Regions from separate parts of the Thermaerobacillus caldiproteolyticus genome, predicted to be linked through region 2. Evidence: riboswitches for the same ligand, from Rfam matches in the RefSeq annotation. Region 2 holds a riboswitch; each other region holds the start of a gene.

Region 1 (2,202 bases), 120 kb from region 2:
TTGGCTTTTTCATGCTGTCACCTCGTGAGCACCCCATAAAGCAATTGCCTTTTGCAGTGCCTCACTATCTTTAGCGGCATCTTGAAGCGGTCTTCCTGCTAACACCGCATCAATGGCTGCGCAGAACGCTTTTCCTCCGCCTTCTGCTCCATCCGGGTGACCATGTACCCCGCCGCCTGCATTAATAACACTGTCGATGCCGAAATCGCGAATTAAAAGCGGTACTAGTCCCGGATGAATCCCCGCTGACGGAACCGGGAACGCTCGTTTCAATTGCTCATCTTCCTTCGTTAACTCAGCAGCAATGCCAAGCGCTTCTCCTCTATCAAGGGCAACGCTTCCATACGGTGATGGGAAAAGCGCAAAATCTGCTCCAGCAAGACGAAGCAATTTCCCAAGCAATAGCGGGCTCTTGATTCCATAAAATTCCGATGGTGTTAGCGCGCCGCTGATTGCCGGATGCGCCATAATTGGAATTGAAATGTCCTCATCTTCACGCAAACCTTGCAATACATCTAATCCATAAGCGAACACGTTAAAAAGAAGCACATCGGCATCTAGCTCCACTGCCCGCTTCGCTTTTTCTTTCAACTCGAACGTTTTCCCTGTTAAATTGACAGCGTACAATGTTTTCTTTCCCGTTTTTTCGTATATATCGTTTAACACCGCTTTTCCGGCAGCGATTCGCTTTTCAAACGGAGTTAAGTCATTTTCAAACAAAATTTCGTCATCTTTGACAAGATCAACTCCACCGAGTGCCTGTTGTTTTAACTGTTCCGACAAATAATGCAAATCGCGCCCGATAACGCCTTTAAAAATGCTCATGAGAAGCGGGCGATCATACACGCCAACTTTTTCGCGAATCCCGTCAATTCCAAAGCATGGACCAGGAAACTGCTTTTTCAATTCATCGGAAAATGTCATATCGATTAGCTTCACTTCTCCATCGAGCGATAGCTTGCCAAACACCGTTGTCAATATCGCCGGCAAATCAGCACTGAAATTGACGCTTGGATAAGCAATACGGACAAGCCCTCGCTTCACGCGTTTGCCAAGATACTCATTCACCCGCTCACTTTCTTCTATCTGTGTGACGCTGACGACAACCCCTTTATGTTTTCGTAATTGTTCTTGCTCTAACAGCGGCAAATCGGTCCAAGAACCAACGGTAAGGCCAAGAGCAATCCCTTCTGCTTTTTTCTCTAAATCTTTCTCATCATAAATGAGATATGTGGCAATTACTTGACTCATCATCTGTCCCTCTTTCTAAGCATCAATAAAAAAACCTCTTCATAAGAAGAGGCTAGATGTTCAGACTCTTCTTATCTCTCAGCATATCGCTGCAAGAATTAGCACCGTGCTTAACAACTGTTAAGTCGGTTGCCGGGCTTCATTGGGCTCGTCCCTCCACCTACTCTTGATAAGAATGCTTGAATCATGTATTCACTTTTCGAAATTTTCGCGGTAGTAAATTTAATTTGAATTATGACAGGGATTTTCAACTATGTCAATCATTTTTTTACGGCATGGAAAAGACCAAGCTTGGCAACGCGTTGTGCAGCTTCTTCTAAGCGCTCTTCACTCGTCAATAGACCGACGCGTACATACCCTTCTCCATGTTCCCCAAATCCGATTCCTGGGGCAACAACGACATGAGCTTTTTCAAGCAGGAAATCAGCAAATCGCTCCGATGTCCAGCCGTTCGGTACAGGTAACCACGCAAAAAACGAACCAGCTGGTGCTGTGACATCCCATCCGATTTGTTGAAGCGCCTTTACAAGTGTGTTCCGTCGCGATTCGTATAACGAAACAAGCTCTTTTACGCAATCTTGTGAAGAAAGAAGCGCGGTTGCTGCCGCCTCTTGAATCGCACCAAACAAGCTGACGTATAAATGATCTTGCAACAAGTTAATCGCTTCAATCACACTTTCATTCCCAACGGCAAATCCAACGCGCCAACCAGCCATATTATACGTTTTCGAGAACGTATAAATTTCAATACCGACGTCTTTGGCCCCTTTCGCCTGAAGAAAACTGATCGGTTTTTTCCCGTCAAATCCGATCGCTCCATAAGCAAAATCGTGTACGACGCAAATATCGTGTTTCGCCGCAAACAAAGCCGTTTCCTCAAAAAACTCTTTTGTCGCCACCGCACCGGTCGGATTGTTTGGATAGTTTAAAAACATTAACTTTGCCTTTTCC
Region 2 (2,202 bases):
ATATGAATGAGCGGGCGAACGCCGAGCTGTTGTTTGACAATCGTTCCGAGCGCCATGTTGCTAATGCGTGGGGTCGCCAATGAATTATCCGCCAAAGTAAGCGCATCGATATTCGCCTCCTTGAGCGCCTTCGCTCCTTCTAAGAATTTGGTGATCCCCAGTTTTTTTGGCGGGTCCAGTTCGACGATGACCGAATGCCGCTTGCGCACAATTTCTTGTAACGGCGGCTCGTTTTCTTGTTCGACCTCTTGAACGGAAACGACCGTTCTGCGAGGTTTTACCGTTTTTTCATGAATTGGAGTGCGGTCTTTTAGTGCGCGGGCAATCGCTTCAATATGTTTTGGTGTTGTGCCGCAACAGCCGCCAATGAGGCGAACGCCTTGTTCGCGAAACGAAAGTGCCGTTTCTTCAAAGTAAGCGGCATTCGTTTCGTACACAAGACGACCGTCGCGATAATCCGGTAAGCTTGCGTTCGGATAAGCAGAAAGAAAGGCAGCTGTCGGCAACGGCACTTCTTCAAGAGAGCGAATCATATGGTACGGACCAAGATGACAGTTGAGTCCGACAACATCGGCACCTAATTGTTCTAATTGCACAATTGCATCGGCAAGGGGAGTACCATCTTGTAAAACGCCAACATCATGAAGGGTGACATGGGCGATAATCGGTTTGTCCGTTTCTTTTCGGGCAATTGTTAGCACTGTTTTTAACTCTTCTAGGTCGTAATACGTTTCGAGTAACAGACCGTCAATATCTTCGTGCAACAGCACATATAGTTGTTCGCGGAATGTTCGTTTGATTTCTTCGATGGTAAGGGAGCTTTTGTTGATGCTGCGCAAACCGCCAATCGTTCCAAGTACGTAGGCATGATTTGCTGCCGCTTGTTTCGCCAACTTTACAGCTGCCCGGTTGATCGTTTTTACTTCGTCTTCCAAACCGTAACGGGCGAGCTTTATATAGTTCGCGCCGTATGTATTCGTTTGAATGACTTCTGCTCCAGCAGCCATATAGGCTTCGTGGATATGAATAATGTCATCCGGTTTTGATAGGTTCAACTCTTCAAAACATCGATCCACTCCATGAGAGTATAATAATGTTCCCATCGCACCATCGGCGATGACGATTCGTTCCTTTAAATCTTCGAGAAGCCCCATGTTCATTCCCCCGTTCGATATAAAGTAAGAAAAGTGGAAGCGGCGCGAACAGCTCTTCTTCGCCCGAAGAGGTGCTTGCCACCTCAAGGGAGAAGGTCATTTGGCAGAAGAGAGCTAGCCGCTGAAGCTAGGCAATAACAAAATCAGAGCCGCTTGCTTAATGCCGTAAGGAAAATGTTCTTTCGATGAGAAATGCTGGCATTTCGACGAAGGAAGGTTATTTTCCATTAGGCGTTGCAAGGCGAGCTAGACAGTAAAATAAAAAAGCCTTCCATAAGAAGAAGACTTTTTGTGAGCATTGTCTCTTCTTATCTTCCAAGCGAAACGCCTGTCTGGAATTAGCACCTGGACTTTCGAAAATGCGGTCGAAAGTCGGTTGCTGAGGGTTCACTGGGCCAGTCCCTCCCCCTCTCTTGATAAGAAATGGTTATGAAGTTTTGACGAAATGAATTTATATATAATGTAAATAATTTTGTGAAAATATTCAACTATTAATTTTTTATTCTTTGACGCTGCGCTGTGTTTATACAATGAAAAAAGCAAAAAGGCCTAAACCCTTAATGACACCCACAAATATTGTGGAAGTGAGGGAGTTAGACCTTCGTGAGATAACCTTCTTTTTCTTCATCGATAGTTAACAAATTGCACATCGATTGGCAAGTCTGCTTCACGAATCGCAGCGATCACTTTTTGCAAATCGTCTTTGCTTTTGCCGCTGACGCGAATTTGATCCTCTTGAATTTGGCTTTTGACTTTTAGACCTGTATTTTTAATAATTGTGTTAATTTTTTTCGCGTTCTCTTTGTCGATGCCTTGAACGAGTTTCGCGCGCTGACGAACCGTTCCTCCAGAGGCAGGTTCCACTTTTCCATATTGAATATTTTTCGTTGGCACGCCGCGCTTAATGAGTTTACCGATAAGCACATCTTTCAGCTGCTCCAATTTAAATTCGTCGTCCGAAATTAACACTAGCTCGTCTTTTTCCAAAGAAATGTCGCTTTTGCTTCCTTTAAAATCATAGCGGTTTTGAATTTCTTTCATAGCAATA
Region 3 (2,202 bases), 1.5 Mb from region 2:
AAGTCGCAAAAAAGGCTCTTTTTGTTGCACACATATTTGTTTCGCAAAAAAAGAGAGCTACATATGATAATGTAACTCTCTTTTTTTCATTCATTGCTTAGCTGCTAATGCAAGGGCTTGTTCTTTCAATGCTTCAGCTTTGTCGGTACGCTCCCATGGAAGATCAATATCCGTGCGACCGAAATGACCGTAAGCCGCTGTTTGTTTATAAATCGGGCGGCGCAAATCTAACATTTTAATAATGCCGGCAGGGCGAAGATCAAAATTGTTGCGTACTACTTCAATTAAGATGTCTTCCGATACTTTGCCCGTACCGAATGTATCGATAGAGATGGAAACAGGTTTTGCTACCCCAATCGCATACGCTAATTGCACTTCGCATTTATCAGCAAGCCCAGCTGCGACAATGTTTTTTGCCACATAGCGCGCCGCATACGCAGCAGAACGGTCTACTTTTGTAGGGTCTTTACCAGAGAAGGCACCGCCGCCGTGACGAGCGTAACCACCGTACGTGTCAACGATGATTTTCCGTCCCGTTAATCCAGCGTCACCTTGAGGTCCGCCAATGACAAAGCGACCAGTTGGGTTAATGAAGTATTTTGTGTTTTCGTCGATTAGTTCAGCTGGTACAACTGGTTTAATCACATGTTCTTTAATGTTGCGCTCAATTTGCTCTTGAGTAATTTCTGGATGATGCTGCGTAGATACGACAATTGTATCCACACGAACAGGTTTTCCATTTTCATCGTATTCTACTGTTACTTGTGTTTTTCCATCTGGACGTAAGTAAGGTAAAATGTCTTCCTTACGAACTTCTGCTAAACGGCGTGCCAATCTATGAGCTAATGAAATCGGAAGCGGCATTAACTCTTTCGTTTCATTGCACGCAAATCCGAACATTAATCCTTGGTCCCCAGCACCGATTGCTTCAATTTCCTCGTCAGTCATCTGACCTTCGCGTGCTTCTAACGCTTTATCTACGCCCATTGCGATATCAGGAGACTGCTCGTCAATCGACGTTAATACAGCGCACGTATCAGCGTCAAATCCGAATTTAGCGCGAGTGTAACCGATTTCCCGAATCGTGTCACGAACGATTTTTGGAATATCCACATACGTAGATGTTGTAATCTCACCGCTGACTAACACTAATCCCGTCGTTACACTCGTTTCGCAAGCAACGCGAGCATTTGGGTCTTTTGCTAAAATCGCATCTAAAATCGCATCAGAAATTTGGTCACAAATTTTATCAGGATGCCCTTCTGTTACAGATTCAGAAGTAAACAAACGGCGTTTTGTTGACATTTCGTCAATTTCCTCCTCTTTTCTGTTGTGAGCTTTTAGAACACACAGTTGCATTCTACGCATTACGTAGATGATACGGTACTCATTCCCTACTTAGTATAATTCAATTTTGTGATTTATAGCCAAACAAGGGGCATATAAAAAACCTTTCCTTCAACTTCGAGGAAAGGTGATTGCTCTTATATCGCGCCTTTCACTCTTATCGTTCAAGGGCTTTCCCTTGCCACAGGTTAGCACCATTTCACATGTTCCATTGTTGTGACGGTTGCTGGGTTTCATCGGGCCTGTCCCTCCACCAACTCGGGATAAGAGTATCCGTTCAATGACTTATCATATCGTAACTAGATAAAGAAAGTCAATAAATTTTTATATAAAGTTTTTATCAAAAAAATGGGGAAAATAAATAAAAAGAAATTATGATAAATAGTATGGACTAATAATATAAATGTGTTATACTATTTCCAAGAATATTAAATTCACAAAAAGGCAGGTTTTGTACATGAACACTGTTGACGTGACAAATAAATTGGCTGTATTGTTACAACAACCAAACGTACTTAAAAATCTATCCGTACCGCAATTAGTTGAAAAGGTTCTCAAGCGAAAAGAAGGAATGTTAACACTAACGGGTGCTGTTGCGACAACAACAGGAAAATATACAGGACGTTCGCCAAAAGATAAATATATCGTCGAAGAAGCATCAACAAAGGCAAAAATTGATTGGGGAACTGTCAATCAGCCGATTTCTGAGGAAACGTTTGAAAAATTATATAACAAAGTTATCGACTATCTAATGGAAAAAGATGAAGTATTTGTATTCAAAGGGTTTGCTGGAGCCGATCCGAAATACCGCCTACCGATTCAAGTGGTTAACGAATTTGCTTGGCATAATTTGTT
Region 4 (2,202 bases), 670 kb from region 2:
AAAGAAATAACGGTATCATCCATTGGCGGATTATGGATTCCAGCTCTAACATCTCTATAGTATCGTTGCAGTGGGTTAGATTTTTGTAGACTTCTAGCTCCTACGATTCTCATCGCTAAATCAACGACTTTATTGGCACTGTTTACGGCAATATGTTTAGCTGCCGCTAATTCTCCACTCATTTCCATGCGTTTTTCTGGGTATGTATCCCACCGATGTGCGACAAAATAAAGAGTATGTCTTGCTTTTAATAGCTCTAAATCCATCTCGCCAATTTTTCTTTGAACCTCTGGAACATCTTTGATTGGGCTAGACAGACTATTCGGTTGATATTCAGAAGCAAAGGAAATGGCATAATTTCTAGCTGCAATCGCAATCCCAAGAAAGCATGCTGGAACATGAAGCAACCATGCCCTCCCTATATTGCCTTTCGATGATTCCAATTGATCCAATTCCACCAGTGAATCTTCTGGTAATTCCACTTGATCCAGTACAAGATCATCACTCCGCGTGCCTCGCATTCCAATCATATCCCAATTTTCTTCGACTTTAACCCCATTAAGGCGATGGTCAACTAAAAAAGATCCGACTTTCCCCGATTCTTGAATGGTGGCTGTAACTAATGAATAATCAAGAGCTATTGCCATAGATGAAAAGGATTTCCTTCCTGTAATCACCCATTTGCCATTTCTTTTGATCGCTACCGTTTCAGGTTTTCCGCCTCTTGTAGGACTTCCCGTTCCATTCTCTGTTGCCAATCGATTAATTAGCACTTTATTTTGTACAATTTCATGACACAGCCACTTAAATTTTTCGCTATCCCATGTTTGTCTTTCCCTTAGATCATAAATAACGCCAAGATGCCAACCGATGCATAAAGCTGTGGAAGCATCTCCCTGACTTAATCGCTCTTGCATAAGAAGAAATTCATACAGTGAAATTTCTTCTCCACCATATTGCTTAGGAACAGTAAGTGATTGGTAATTACAATCTTTTAGCTTTTGAAAATTTTCAAATGGAAACCTTCCTTCTTTGTCTATATTGTCAGCTTTTTCGTAAAATCGTTCAGCAAGCTCTGATGCTTGATGTAAAAGAAATTCTTGGCGTTCATTTTGTACAAATTTTCTTGATAACTCATCAGATAAATAAGAGGGGTAAGTTTTTTTACTTACAATGCTCAAAATGATTTCTCCTTTCTGGTATTTTTTATAGGCGTATCAAAGAATTTTTTGTAAAACATCTACATGCATTCAAGAATCTACTCTTTTTATCATTTTGTCCTCCTATCCTTATAATTTAATTTTATAAATTCTATATGAATACTAGGATTAAAGGCGCTGTTATCTCATATAGATTTAAAAAATGAGCAAATAGATAACCCTCTTCCGATGAAGAGGGTAACTTTATAGCGCTGACCTCTCATCTTTCAAGTCATCATATCAGATGACTTGTAGGATTTAGCACCTTGTCAAGCAATTTTGCTTGAAGGTTGCCGGGCTTCTTTGGGCCTAGTCCCTCCACCACTCTCGATAAGAGAAAATTAACTTAATATTCAGAGTTTTATCTAACAGTATATAGATGAATAAATATTATGTCAATGTTTTTTTATTTTATTTACTTTTTGGTCAGTTGATTGTTTGTTTGATTCTTTCTTCCGGATAATCTTCCTGAATGTCAATTAACTATTGAAGCTCTATAGCTCCCAATCAAGTTTGTTGATTTCATTGCAAAATAGCTGTTCTTCAGAAGACAAAATCAGTTTTTATGATGAAGTATCAAACATAAAGTAGTCCATAGTATTTTATAGGGGTGGTTAGAATGAGATTATATATTGATTCTGCAAATACAAAACAAATTCACGTTTATGTGAATATTTTCCGACTTCGGGTGTTACTACTAATGCTTCAATTATAGCCAAAGAAAATCAAACTTATTTAGATTTGTTAAAAGAAATTCGAACTATTTTAGGTAATGAAAAAGAACTGTTTGTTCAAGCTCTTGGCGATAAGGCTGAAGAAGTAGTGGCTGAGGCAGAATATATAATTGAACAAATTACTGGAAAAGTTATCATTAAAATTCCGGTTACTGATGAAGGTATTAAAACAACTAAAATATTAAAGGAAAAAGATCGATACATTAACGACAACGGTTTATACATCTTTTCAAGCTTATATTGCGGCTAGTGCAGGTGCATCTTTTCAC

Evidence for each region. A riboswitch is a leader RNA that binds a small molecule or an ion and turns the genes downstream of it on or off. The one in region 2 is predicted to bind S-adenosylmethionine.
Region 1: another riboswitch for S-adenosylmethionine. It lies ahead of mtnW (2,3-diketo-5-methylthiopentyl-1-phosphate enolase); the one in region 2 lies ahead of ISX45_RS01345 (bifunctional homocysteine S-methyltransferase/methylenetetrahydrofolate reductase).
Region 3: another riboswitch for S-adenosylmethionine. It lies ahead of metK (methionine adenosyltransferase); the one in region 2 lies ahead of ISX45_RS01345 (bifunctional homocysteine S-methyltransferase/methylenetetrahydrofolate reductase).
Region 4: another riboswitch for S-adenosylmethionine. It lies ahead of ISX45_RS16740 (acyl-CoA dehydrogenase family protein); the one in region 2 lies ahead of ISX45_RS01345 (bifunctional homocysteine S-methyltransferase/methylenetetrahydrofolate reductase).

The regions. Positions count from the first base shown of each region.
Region 1 is NZ_CP064060.1:378,362-380,563, reverse strand. Features, by position in the region: gene ISX45_RS02040 (2-hydroxy-3-keto-5-methylthiopentenyl-1-phosphate phosphatase) at 1-13, opposite strand, end outside; gene mtnW (2,3-diketo-5-methylthiopentyl-1-phosphate enolase) at 10-1,251, opposite strand; SAM riboswitch class I at 1,320-1,427, opposite strand; gene ISX45_RS02030 (pyridoxal phosphate-dependent aminotransferase) at 1,512-2,202, opposite strand, start outside.
Region 2 is NZ_CP064060.1:255,644-257,845, forward strand. Features, by position in the region: gene ISX45_RS01345 (bifunctional homocysteine S-methyltransferase/methylenetetrahydrofolate reductase) at 1-1,154, opposite strand, end outside; SAM riboswitch class I at 1,460-1,577, opposite strand; gene ISX45_RS01350 (YajQ family cyclic di-GMP-binding protein) at 1,779-2,202, opposite strand, start outside.
Region 3 is NZ_CP064060.1:2,496,905-2,499,106, forward strand. Features, by position in the region: gene metK (methionine adenosyltransferase) at 91-1,305, opposite strand; SAM riboswitch class I at 1,502-1,617, opposite strand; gene pckA (phosphoenolpyruvate carboxykinase (ATP)) at 1,805-2,202, shown strand, end outside.
Region 4 is NZ_CP064060.1:3,327,124-3,329,325, forward strand. Features, by position in the region: gene ISX45_RS16740 (acyl-CoA dehydrogenase family protein) at 1-1,181, opposite strand, end outside; SAM riboswitch class I at 1,417-1,536, opposite strand; gene ISX45_RS16745 (transaldolase family protein) at 1,911-2,183, shown strand.